Regions from separate parts of the Providencia xihuensis genome, predicted to be linked through region 2. Evidence: predicted binding sites of a transcription regulator. Region 2 holds the regulator's gene; each other region holds the start of a gene.

Evidence for each region. The regulator Fur, encoded in region 2, represses iron uptake genes when iron is present. The targets are predictions, from matches to a motif close to ATAATAATGAGAACNACTATCAA.
Region 1: the regulator Fur is predicted to act here: its motif matches at 1,155-1,177, upstream of fepB (Fe2+-enterobactin ABC transporter substrate-binding protein).
Region 3: the regulator Fur is predicted to act here: its motif matches at 1,931-1,953, upstream of ACE2AL_RS00900 (TonB-dependent receptor domain-containing protein).
Region 4: the regulator Fur is predicted to act here: its motif matches at 1,367-1,389, upstream of ACE2AL_RS14865 (TonB-dependent hemoglobin/transferrin/lactoferrin family receptor).

Annotation. Positions count from the first base shown of each region.
Region 1 is NZ_CP169565.1:2,525,564-2,528,781, forward strand. It holds gene ACE2AL_RS11250 (NtaA/DmoA family FMN-dependent monooxygenase) at 1-1,114, opposite strand, end outside; gene fepB (Fe2+-enterobactin ABC transporter substrate-binding protein) at 1,231-2,193, shown strand; gene ACE2AL_RS11260 (FecCD family ABC transporter permease) at 2,156-3,202, shown strand; gene ACE2AL_RS11265 (FecCD family ABC transporter permease) at 3,199-3,218, shown strand, end outside.
Region 2 is NZ_CP169565.1:3,151,752-3,154,969, forward strand. It holds gene ybfE (LexA regulated protein) at 1-30, shown strand, start outside; gene fldA (flavodoxin FldA) at 185-712, shown strand; gene fur (ferric iron uptake transcriptional regulator) at 979-1,428, shown strand; gene ACE2AL_RS14200 (polymer-forming cytoskeletal protein) at 2,103-2,636, shown strand; gene ACE2AL_RS14205 (OprD family outer membrane porin) at 2,843-3,218, opposite strand, start outside.
Region 3 is NZ_CP169565.1:202,971-206,188, forward strand. It holds gene ACE2AL_RS00900 (TonB-dependent receptor domain-containing protein) at 1-1,915, opposite strand, end outside; gene ACE2AL_RS00905 (efflux RND transporter periplasmic adaptor subunit) at 2,178-3,218, shown strand, end outside.
Region 4 is NZ_CP169565.1:3,306,509-3,309,726, reverse strand. It holds gene ACE2AL_RS14875 (RNA polymerase sigma factor) at 1-350, shown strand, start outside; gene ACE2AL_RS14870 (FecR domain-containing protein) at 353-1,282, shown strand; gene ACE2AL_RS14865 (TonB-dependent hemoglobin/transferrin/lactoferrin family receptor) at 1,404-3,218, shown strand, end outside.

The sequences.
Region 1 (3,218 bases), 630 kb from region 2:
TCACCGTACCAATCACCCGCCAATGTGAAGAGCCATTGACCTCTGGAGCGGATAACAGCATTTGGATCGTAGGTTGGTGCTGGCAAATATAACGCCTTAATAACTGAGCATGCGTTTGGCTATATGGCGCTTCGGTACCTTCAGGTAGCATTTCGGGCGTGATCACGGTGTCAATTGGTAGCTGGCTTAGGTCTAAATTAATTAATGATTCTATATAACGGAATTTAGTTCGTGAGTCCGCATTGGCGTGAGTTTGTTCAAACAAACGATAAGCTTCTTCCCGACTGTCGGCTAAATAAAAACTCAAACCTGGTAATACCTTAACCGCATTAGGTTCCCGCCCTGCACTTACAACACGACGCTGAATGTCCTGATAAAATTCTATTGCACAGTCAATATCCGGTGTGGCGGCAAAAATACCATCCGCAACAGCAGCGGCAAAATCACGCCCTGCAGGTGATGCTCCCGCTTGAAAATAGGGAATAGGCTGCGAATAAGCAGGAATATTCAGTGGGCCTTCCACATTAAAATAGCGCCCTTGGTGGTTAATTTGTTGGATAGATGAACCGCTGTAGCGACTTTCACTGGATTGATATTGATCTGGTTGGCTATTGGGATGGCTTGCCCATAGAGCTTCAACAACAGCCGTAAATTCTTTGGCAATTTCATAGCGCTCCTCTGAATCCGGTAACGTTTTCAAGCCAAAATTTTGCTGACCTTTGAGCGCAGTGACAATATTCCAACCTACTCGACCATTAGTTATCCAGTTTAGAGACTGTAACTGTCTCGCAGCAATATAAGGTGGGTAAAATAAGGCCGAAATCGTGGAAACAAAACCAATGTGATTTGTTGCATGCGCAATTGATGCTATCAATAAAGATGGGTCTATTCCGCCAAAAGCTGGGGCTTGGTTTCCTTTATCGATATTCAAAAACTGGGCATCTGGTCGAAATAAAAAATCCAGTTTTGCCGCCTCTGCGCGTTTGGATAGCGCAATATAATAACTGGGGTTCAGAATAGCTTCTCGTTGGTTAGGATCTTGTTTGGCACTTTGGGTACTTACCCAAGTTGGTGACAGTGATAGGCCAATACAAATCGTTTTTTGTGTTCTCACTCGCATTTTCCCTTAATGATCACTTCAATACTTGTTGTTAATGATATTGGTTATGATTATCATTAACAACAATATTTAATCTATTAATAACAGCCTGTTTTGTTTGGAAAACTGCCATGTTAAAAACATTTGTCTGCGCTATCACACTATTCTCTACCCTGAGTGTTTCAAGCATCGTTTCGGCAACCGCCCTTGTCGGCGCTGATAGCCAGTCATGGCCTAGAACCTTTACCAGTGTGGATGGTTCTATGGTCGAAATAAAAAGTAAACCAACGCGTATTTTATCCGCCTCTGTTTCAATCACTGGTACATTGCTCGCCATTGATGCGCCAGTGATAGCGAGTTCCACCACGGCAAACGGGCAATTTTTTGCACAATGGGACGCTATTGCAAAACAAAAAGGCGTTGAAAAGTTATGGTCTGCTGGCAGTGTGGACTTGGAAATGGCCTATGCTGTCGCACCTGATTTAATTGTCGTGTCCATAAATGGCGGTGATACTGTTTACCCACAAGTTTCACAATTTCAACAAATTGCACCAACGATTGTATTAGATTATGGCAAACAAGGTTGGGAGAGTCTTGCCCTGCAATTAGGGCAAGCTACAGGGCAAGAAAAAGCCGCCACCGACCTCTTAGAGGGTTTCGATAAATTTATCGAAGAAAGTAAAAGCCAATTACAGCTTCCTGATGGCGAAGCAAATATTATTGCCTATTTTGGCCCAGGAACAGTTAACCCCGTTTCGCTAAAAACTAGTCCTCACGCCATCTTACTGCAGCAACTTGGGTTTAGCATTGAAAGTGCGCCTTCTGAATGGCAGCCGAAAGATAAACCTGTCTCTGACTTTGTTTGGGCACAATATGAGCACCTGACCCAACTGAATGCGCCAACCACTTTTTTATTACGTGGAACCGATAAAGAAGCGCAAAACTTTATGGCAGACCCGATCCTCGCCAATCTCAATGCAGTCAAAAATAAGCAAGTTTATGGCCTAGGTGCAAATTCATTCCGTGTTGATTATTACAGTGCGCAAGAAATAATTAATGACATTGTTGCACGTTTTAAAAAGCATGAGTCCTGATATGCCATTAACGCGAACTTCCCTAAAATGGCCAGTGGTTATTTGCTGCTTATTATTAGTCACTTTTTCCATTATTAGCCTTGGTGTTGGTAGCCGTTCTGTTGCTATTTCAACGACTTGGCAAGCTTTCACTCAGTTTGATAACACAAGTAGTGAACACTTGCTAGTTCGCTACCTGCGTTTTCCTAGAACCTTACTTGCGATTGTCATTGGTATTGCTCTTGGTGCCGCGGGGACACTAATGCAAGCAATAACACGTAACCCTTTAGCTGATCCGGGCCTGTTTGGCATTAACGCAGGGGCAATGGTTGCTATCGTTCTGGTTATCGCATTCACAGGTATCACCGATGTGACAATTTATATGTGGTTCGGTCTACTGGGTGCGGGTATCGCAGGCGTAATTGTGTATCTTTTAGCCGGAGTCCGCCAAGGCTTGAACCCCATTCGGATGGTGTTGTCCGGTGTTGCTCTCTCGATTGTTTTGCTCGCTATCACGCACATGGTGACCGTAAATAGTGATGAACAGGTATTTGACCAATTTCGCCACTGGGTTGTCGGTTCATTGCAAGGTCGGGGTTTTGATGTCCTTTTTCCGATCAGCGGTCTGGTTTTGATAGGTTGTGCGATTGCCTTATCCCTGACGAGAGCATTGGATGTGGTCATTTTAGGTAATGACCTAAGCCATTCTCTTGGCGCAAACCAAAACCGAGTCTGGCTTCTTTCTGCCGTAGCCATCGTATTACTCGCTGGGAGCGCAACGGCTGCCGTTGGGCCAATTAGTTTTTTGGGACTGACTGCGCCTCACTTTGCTCGCTCTCTGGTTGGTAGTGACTACCGACGTATATTGCCAATGTCAATGTTACTCGGTGCGACCATTCTGCTCATTGCCGATTGTACTGGCCGAATCATTGGCACACCTGGGGAAATCAGTGCTGGTATCATGATCTCTTTAATTGGCGGGCCTTTCTTTATTTATCTGGTTAGACGCTGGCGGATTATTACGCTATGAAAAACAAAAATAACTT
Region 2 (3,218 bases):
CAGCACGTTGATGAGACAATACTCAAGTAACGCTCTCTTAGTAAATCACACAAATTTGACAGACTTATAAAAGTTTTTTCGCCAGAATAAGGCATAAAATTCTATTTATTTTCGTTCTAAATGAGTTCTAGAAGTTGAGAAATTCCTTCTTTCTCTCTTAGAAAAACAAGAGGTTAATCAGTTTATGGCAGTCATCGGTATTTTCTTCGGAAGTGATACAGGTAACACAGAAAATATTGCCAAAATGATCCAAGAAAGATTAGGCAAAGATGTAGCAGAAGTTCATGATATTGCTAAGTGTAGCAAAGAAGACATTGAGGCTTTTGACATTCTACTTCTTGGTATTCCAACTTGGTATTACGGCGAAGCACAATGTGATTGGGATGACTTTTTCCCAACATTAGAAGAAATTGATTTTGACGGTAAGCTTGTCGCGCTCTTTGGTTGTGGAGATCAAGAAGACTACGCAGAATATTTTTGTGATGCGATGGGCACAATTCGCGATATCATCGAGCCACGAGGTGCGGTGATTGTTGGACACTGGCCTACTGAAGGTTACCACTTCGAAGTTTCTAAAGGTATGGCGGATGACAACCACTTTATCGGCTTAGCGATTGACGAAGATCGCCAACCTGAATTAACAGATGAACGAGTGGATGCATGGGTCAAACAAATCTCTGAAGAAATGTCATTAGCTGAAATTCTCGGCTAGTCGATTAAAAATATGTGTTGCTGATAGATTGAATCATTTTCCGCTCAAAATGTACCACCTCAGAGCATCATTCAGTCTAAAATAATCGATTAAATATCCTTATTGGATAGACTTATAAGAGATTATCAAAATAATGAGACAATGCATGGTTTCTATTTTTATTTTCCATGCCTATAATTGTAAATCAGTTTAGAAGACAACTGGTTTTATGTTAAAAATGTCTCATTATTGTTAAATTTATGATTTAAGATACAGGACAAACCCGCATGACAGACAACAATAAAGCATTGAAAAATGCTGGACTCAAAGTCACTCTTCCAAGACTTAAGATTTTGGAAGTACTTCAGGAGCCTGAGTGCCACCACGTCAGTGCGGAAGATCTCTATAAAAAGCTGATCGACATGGGCGAAGAGATCGGGCTAGCGACTGTATACCGTGTATTGAACCAATTTGATGATGCAGGTATCGTTACACGCCATAATTTCGAGGGTGGAAAATCTGTATTCGAATTAACTCAGCAACATCACCATGACCACCTAATTTGTTTAGATTGTGGTAAAGTGATTGAGTTTACTGACGAGTCGATTGAAACCCGCCAAAAAAATATCGCTGCTCGCCATGGTATTAAACTGTCTAACCACAGCTTATACTTATATGGCCACTGTGCTGATGGTGATTGCCGCGATAACGCTGACGCACACGAAGCAAAAGAGTAATAAATTAATCGCCATCGTAACTTGATGGTGACCCATTCTTCAAAAGCCTGATGCTATCGTTATCAGGCTTTTTTATTGCATCAATTCACCGATAAATTAACCTTTTCCAGTTAGAATACCCATAATTTATCTTATTCACTTTATATTTATCACTAAAATATGTCATTAAGGTGAAATATTGAAGTGTTCTATAATAAGTTGCAATTCACTTCAAATCCTTTATATTGTTTGTCGGATAAATTCATCTCTCTATTTTAAAATATTTACAATGGTATCATAGTGATGCATAACGTCATTTAAAACATACATTGCATCTGTTTTTTATATCACTGTCATATGATTTATCTAATTAATGTCTAAAATAAGTTCAACATATTACGACCAAATTTTGGCTTGCTTTTAATTTAATAAGCAAGATTAGTGTAATAAAAAAGTTAAATTACAATTATATGATGTAATTCATATATTTTTAGCTAGACTTATTTGGATTACTCTCGTACTTCGTAAGAGATTAACTGATGAAAAAAACATATCTTTTTATTAACACTAGTTTTTTCTTCTGGTTTCTTACTTTAATAGGATGGTTTTTTCGTCATACTGCCATCACCTTATTTTCATTTGTATTATCAATTCTGTTCTTGATCTTATACTTCAATCAAAAAAAGGTAAGTAAAATGTTCACCAAAAGACAAAACAAACAAGCTCTAGAAGAAACAACTACAATTCGTGAACCTGATATTATTTCTAAGATAGAAGAACAAGTTACGATATCAACCCCAACGCTTAGTGAAGAAAAATCGAATACAATTATCTCAAGGGATGTTATGTTTGAAGGCAACATAACATCTAACGAGCAAGTGCATATTTACGGCAAGGTGGTTGGCAATATTACAGGGAAAGATAATACTGTAAAAGTTATGCTCAACGGCCAAGTGACGGGTAATATTACTTGTAAAGAATTGATTATTAATGGCCAAGTTGAGGGTGAGTGCGTCTCTGAGTCCATTAGTATCGAAAATAATGGCGAAGTCCATGGAACAATTCACTACAGCAGTTTATCGATTAAAAAAGGCGGCATCCTTTCAGGACAAGCTAAAGTCAAAAATAGTGTTTCTCATATGGATAAAGTCACAAAATTAAAAGATAAAATAAAACATGATACGCCTATCACTAATAATGAAGATGATAAAGGAATTGCTTCGTTATAATCATTTGTTTTTCTGTACTAGGATAATGACTACATATTAAAAATAAGGTGGATCTATCCCCACCTTATTTTTAAATTTCAAACTTTAAATATAAGTATATTTTCTTATTCTATTTAATAGTTTGATATTGCATATATATGCTATGTGTATTTTTAGTTGGTTACCATTATAGATATTACAATGGTAACCGCTATTTACTTAACTCATTAAAAAACCGTAAATGGCATCATTACCATAAATTTAATATCTTTTTCATCTTGGAAGATATTTCCATAACCACCACCATAACTAGGGATATCGGTATGATTATCATATTTGGTGAAGTGTAACTTAAAGAGAGTGTCTTTTGCTCGACCTGTTTGAACGGTATATAATATATCAAAATTCCACGCACTTTCTTTTAAACGCACATCTTGGGCATATTGGGAGTTAGTACTTGGTTTTGCGTCCCAACCATAAATATAGGATGTCCCCACTTTCCAACCCGCAAGATCCCAGTTTTTAAGATCATACATCACACCAGCATATAACGCTTTTTCATTGTTGGCGTTCCAGTCTGAACGACCATCCCACCAAATATCC
Region 3 (3,218 bases), 1.5 Mb from region 2:
ATACTTGATAAGTTGCGCCCACATCCATGGTGGTATAGCCGCTACGGTAACGAGGAACTTTTGAACCGTTGCGCTGTGCTGCCCATACTTGTTCACCAGTATATTGTGCACGCGTATACAAATTGAGATCTTCGTTAAACTGCCAATCTAATTTCGCATTAGCCATATGTTTTGGTGTTTTATCCAATGGATAGCCTTTAAGTGAAATACCATTACCGAGTTTTTCATCATCACTTTTACGCTCTGAATCAGTGTAGGTGTAGTTGGCGCTGAATTTCCAGTCTTTAGCAATTGGAATACCTGTTGCGATTTCAACTCCTTTAACATTTGCCTTACCGACATTGTCATAAGTATAGAGATTTAGGTTTGAAAGCGGGTCTGGATTGCCAGTGTTATAGCTGGTTAACTTGTTTTTAAAGTCAGTATTAAATAGGGTCAGGCTGGCATCAAAGCCCGACTCATGGTTATAGGCAATGCTGATTTCTTCACTAACACTTTTTTCAGGTTTCAGGTCTGGATTACCATAAATAATCCCATTTCCACCTTCTGTAGAAGTGCCATAACCTTTGCTGACCTCACGTAGTGTTGGCGCACGGAATGCAGATGACACGCCACCTTTAATGGTGATTTCGTCAGTTAGATAATAAACCGCGTAACCGCGAGGGTTCCAGTGGTTACCGTAAGTTTCATGGTGATCTAAACGTAATCCACCCGTTAGAATGAGGTCATCAGTTGCAGTAAATTCGTTTTCAACGAATAAAGCAGATTGGTCGACACTCATGCTGCTATTTTCAAATTTTCCTTTTGAAACCAATGAGCTGTCTTTGAGTTTTGAGTATTGGTATTGACCACCGACTGTTAAGATGTTGTCAGGTAAGAACGCAACAACTTTACCATCTACCACTGTATTAGTAATTTCAGGTACACGGTCTTCATAGCGGTATTCAGTCAGCTTAGTGATGGCATCTTTAATTTCTGTTTTGGTTTTTTTCTTCGTACTTTCTTGATAGACACTTAACTCTGTATTAAACGAATCCCATTCACCTTTATAAGTCAGCGCGGCGTGGTTTCGGTTATTGTAGAGTTCGGTTTTTTTATTATATTGTTTTGATTGTCCGCGCATTTCATATTCAGCAAGGGATTTGCCCGGGGTTTCTTCTCTTTCTTGCAGTGTTCTACCTGCTTCTAAAAGGAAGGTTTGGTTTTCAGTTGGTGTAAAACTTAGCTTAGCGGTGAGACTTTTGTTGTCTTTTTTGTAGTGTCCATCTGTAATTTTATCTTCTTGTCGATAATCACCACCGCCGTATAACTGCAAGCCTAATTTATCTTTAACGAGTGGGCCTGACAGATAGAAGTTACCGTCGGTGGAATTACCGCTATCACTGTTTTCTTGGATAATCGTGCCTGTTGTTACGCTACCGTGCCATTCATTAGTTACTTTCTTGGTGATGATATTGATAACACCACCCATTGCATCAGAACCATACAGGGAAGACATTGGTCCACGGATCACTTCAATGCGCTCAATGGCTTCGACGGGCGGCATAAAGCCCGCTTCAAAACCACCGCTGCCATTTGGGCGTGACTCACGGCTGTTTTGGCGACGGCCATCAACCAGTATTAAGGTGTATTCACCGGGTAAGCCACGGATATTAATATCTTGTTTATTGGCTGAACCCACAATGCTGACACCTTCTACGTCTTTAACCGCATCAGCAAGGTCGCGCACAGGTTTGTTTTGTAACTGTTCGGCGGTGATCACCGTAATACTGGCAGGGGCATCGCGTAATTGTTGTGAATAACCTGATGCGGTGACGATAAGTTTGTCTGAATCTTCTGCTGCTGTCGTACTAAATGAAGCCAAAGCCGCGCAAATACCTGCGGCGACAAGTGTGTAGTGATGTTGCTTAGTCATAGTAATCCCTAGCAAATGTAAATGAGAATGATAATTATATTGTTTGCGAATAGTATCACTAAAACATATCGGAAATAAATAATTGGCTAGCTAATTTATGGTCGATATTTGATCTCAGTTAATAATTTTCCCGTATGGCAAAAATGCACTTGATGATTTTTGCCAAGCTTAACGAAAAATTAAGGTTTAACTTTGGTTTATGGAGTTTAGGGTTAAGCGAAATTACAGTAGCGCGAGCGTCTACTCGGGAATTTTATGACTTATGAAACACATTTTTTTAGCCATTTCATTATTTTTCATCTGCTTGAATATGCAGGCAGAGGAAATTCGCCTAAGCGTCACAAACCCAAAAAATGTGATGGCGGTTGATGTCGTCAGCATTCCTGGCAAATTTGTGGCAAAAAACGAAATTTCGATTGGTTCTCCATTGCAACAGCAAATGGTTACCGCAGTGTTTGTGGAAGAAGGGGAATGGGTTGAAAAAGGGCAATTGCTCGCGACGTTGGAATCACCGATCCAAAGTGCAGGGGTTAATCAATTAAAAGCAGAAATTGATAAAGCTGCGGCATACATTAAACAACAAGAAGCACTCAGCGCTCAATCTCAACAAGAGCTGCAACGCTTATCACCGCTGGCAAAAACAGGGGTGATTTCGGCGAATGAATTTGGCAAAGCCAAATCAGAAGCAGCCGCACAGAGCGCATTGTTAACAGCAAGCCGTGCAGAGCTGCGCCAACTCAAAGCCCAGTTAATGCGTGAACAAAGCCAAGAAGACAAATCGAAAATTATTGCCCCTGTTTCGGGGGTGATCAGTGAACGTCACGCCATGAATGGTACGCTATCAGATAACAGCTTGTTATTTAAGTTGATTGAAAATAATGAATTAGAGTTTGAAGCGCAAGCTCACCCTTCCGAGCTTTCTCGCATTGTGGGCAGTAATCCCGTGGTGATTAACCTTGATGAAAACCAATCAACATTGGGGAAATTACGTTATTTGTCGCCAAAAATAGATGCATTAACCCAACTTGGAAAAATCCGTGTGGCGCTTACAGAGCCGACTAAACAAGTGCGTCTAGGTGAAACGGGCACCATGGTGTACAGAAATTCACCCCGTGAACAGCTATCGCTACCTTATAGTGCCATTCGTACAGAACCCAATGGCGAACGTTATATTTTTACTGTGACAGACGGCAAAGTGGCGAAACAAAAAATACAAATTGGCAAAATTCAGCAAGGGCGAGTGGAAGTGTTAACCCCATTAGCGCCGAGTTTAGATGTTGTGGCTTATGCACAAGCTTTTTTA
Region 4 (3,218 bases), 150 kb from region 2:
CGATTCAAGATTTTGACGCTTATCTTTATCGGATTGCGAAAAACCTGATGATTGATCACTTTAGGGAACAAAAAGCACGCCCTTCAATGGTTATCAGTGATGAGCAATGGCAAGAAATACCTGCACAAGTAAAAAGCCTTGAAGCAACAGCAATAAGAGAGCAGCAACTTAGCCAGATACAAGCCATTATTCAAACATTGCCCAAGAGAACACAGGCTATTTTTCGTTTGCACCGAGAAGAGGGATTGACTCAAACCGAAGTGGCTCAATTGTTGAATATTTCGCTCAGTACTGTTGAAAAGCATTTAGCCAATGCATTGGCTGTTCTGATTCATCAATGGAAGGATTAATCATGAAATCAACAACATCTCCATCTGAAATCGAAAACACAGCGGCGATGTGGGTCGTCAAGACCACTCAAAGAGAGCTGAATGCACAAGAAAATAGCGAGTTTCAGCATTGGGTGAATGCATCGAAAGAGCATGCCAATGCTTATTATCGTGCAAGGCAAATTTGGGCGTTAACTTCCTATAATCAACAGCCTAGAAAAACAGAGAAACCAATTAAAGCCACAAAAAGTTTTGTGAAAATTTCCGTTGCAGCCAGTATTTTAGTGTGTGGTTTGGTGACTTTGATTTGGTGGGGTGAAAATCAAGAACAGATTGATTACCAAGCCAGAATTGGTGAAGTTCAACATATCATATTGCCCGATGGCAGCCAAGTCGACCTCGATAGTGGTGCACAATTACAGCTAGCTTTTGACGGGCAATATCGACAAGTCAATTTGCTCCAAGGACGCGCCTATTTCTCTGTTGCACCTATCACTGGTAGTGAACTGCGTCCTTTCCAAGTTAAGGCGAGAAATGGTGTAACTCAAGCGCTGGGAACAGAGTTTGCCATTGATAATGAAGGGGATAATGTTGGTGTAAGTGTCTATCAGCACAGCGTTAAAATATCGCTATTATCAGGACAAGAATTGACGGTAAAAGCAGGCAGCTTTACGCAATACCAGCAGCAAATTTTACCCACAATACCACTTGCCAAACAGGCGTCAGAAGGGTGGCGTGAAGGCCAGATTATTTTTCAACAGCAAACGCTTTCTGAGATTACCGCTGAAATTAATCGTTACCATAAAAAGCGAATTATTATTTTAGCTAGCGACAGTAAGGAGAAACTAAGCGGCGTATTGCAAATTAACACACTAGAAAGTGGACTTAAGTACCTTGTGTCATCAAAAGGACTCACGATTTATGAAGTACCATTTTTCACATTAATCTACTGATAGATAAAGAAATTATTATTTTTCACAAGTATTTAAATTATTTTTACGGGTTTCTTTCATTTCTACGTCTTAATCTAAGTGATTATGATTTTTATTACCATTATCATTTTAGGGATGGGAAATGACTCAAAAAAAGCACCAATATAAAACAGCCACACTCTGTGTTTACCTTGTATTAGGAGCACTACCTGCATATTCATTATTTAACATTGCTCATGCCAGTCAATCAATAACTGCAACCCAACAGAAAATTTCATTTTCGATTGGAGCAGGATCGCTTGAGAACGTATTGTTGCAATTTGCCCAACAGGCAAAAGTTGAAATCATTATTAATAGCCAAGAAATGAACGGCTTAAAAAGCCAAGGCATCAAAGGGCAGTTAACCTTGCAAGAAGGATTGCAGCAACTTGTTGGCGAAAATCCAGTTCAGGTCCAAATACACAATAATCGTATTTCTATTCATCGGGTAATTAATTCCTCCACAAGTGAAAACGTCATTAAGTTAGATAATATTACGGTGACAGCAAGCCAAATACAGCAAGGAGATTGGGTCTACAGTAGTCCCTCATCGGTGAGTGTGATTAGTAAAAAACAAATTGAAGACAGGCCACCGAAGCATATTGCTGACGTACTAGAGCTTACCACCGGCGTGTATTCCAGTGTCAGCCAGCAAGACCCGTCGCTATCAGTGAATATTCGTGGGATCCAAGATTATGGGCGTGTGAACATGAATATTGATGGAATGCGGCAAAACTTCCAAAAAAGCGGCCATGGGCAGCGTAACGGCTCAATGTATATTGATTCTGAGTTGCTATCTGGCGTTGAAATTCAAAAAGGAAACAATAGTGGTATGGGGAGTGGGGGAACGCTTGGCGGAGTTGCCACATTTAATACGGTAAATGCATCTGATTTTTTATCGAAAGATAAGACATTTGGTGGAAAATTACATGCCAGTACAGGGACGAATAATACTCATTTTATCGGTAGTAGCGCATTTGCCTTGGGAAATGAAAAGGGGGATTTACTGTTTGCTGCCAGTGAACGCCGCTTAGGTGACTATAAACCAGGGACGCACGGGAGTATTGGCGACATTCGCATCAACAATGATGCAGGGCATTATGACGAATTAGTGCGTGGTTTAAAACATACCCGAATTAACGATAGCAATTACCAGATGACCTCATATTTGGCGAAAGCAGGTTGGAATCTCAGTGAGTCACAACGCTTACAATTCAATTATTTAGAAACCAAAGTGGCGACACCTAATGCAGGTACATTAACTAATTTGGCGCAAACGTGGCCATATAAACTTGGATGGAAAAGCAGTGGGTTTAGTGATGTGACAACCCAGAACTATTCCCTTGATTATACGCAGTTTAGTGGCAGTCCATGGAGTACAGAATTTAAAGGGAAAGTGTATTTTGTTGATACGAAAGATGACACTGAAACTTATTCAACGAGCCAAATTTTTAATAATGGCTATCAGATGGATACTCGGGTTAAAACATTCGGGGTGCAACTCGAAAATCATTCAGAGATTGAATTTAATCATAATAATTTATTAAAAGCGCATTATGGTTTTGAAACTTTCCAAGATAAAGCTAGCAGCACCTCAACACGAGAAGCCGCATCAGGCGTAACACCAGATGGAAAACGTACATTGAGCTCATTGTTTACTAATTTAACTTACGAATATGACGATTGGTTAACATTGGAAGGGGGAATGCGTTACGACTACTATACCCTCAAAGGGCAAACCAGCATGCGTTATGCCATCTTCCCTTATACAAAGGAAAATCCATGCACAGGTAGACGGTTACGTGATTGCCCAAGCACGCTGTATACAGAACATTGGAATGTTGATAAATCGGAAGGTGCGTTTTCACCTAATGCTCGTCTGGCTATTCGCCCAGATGTCGAGTGGATGGAGTTCTTT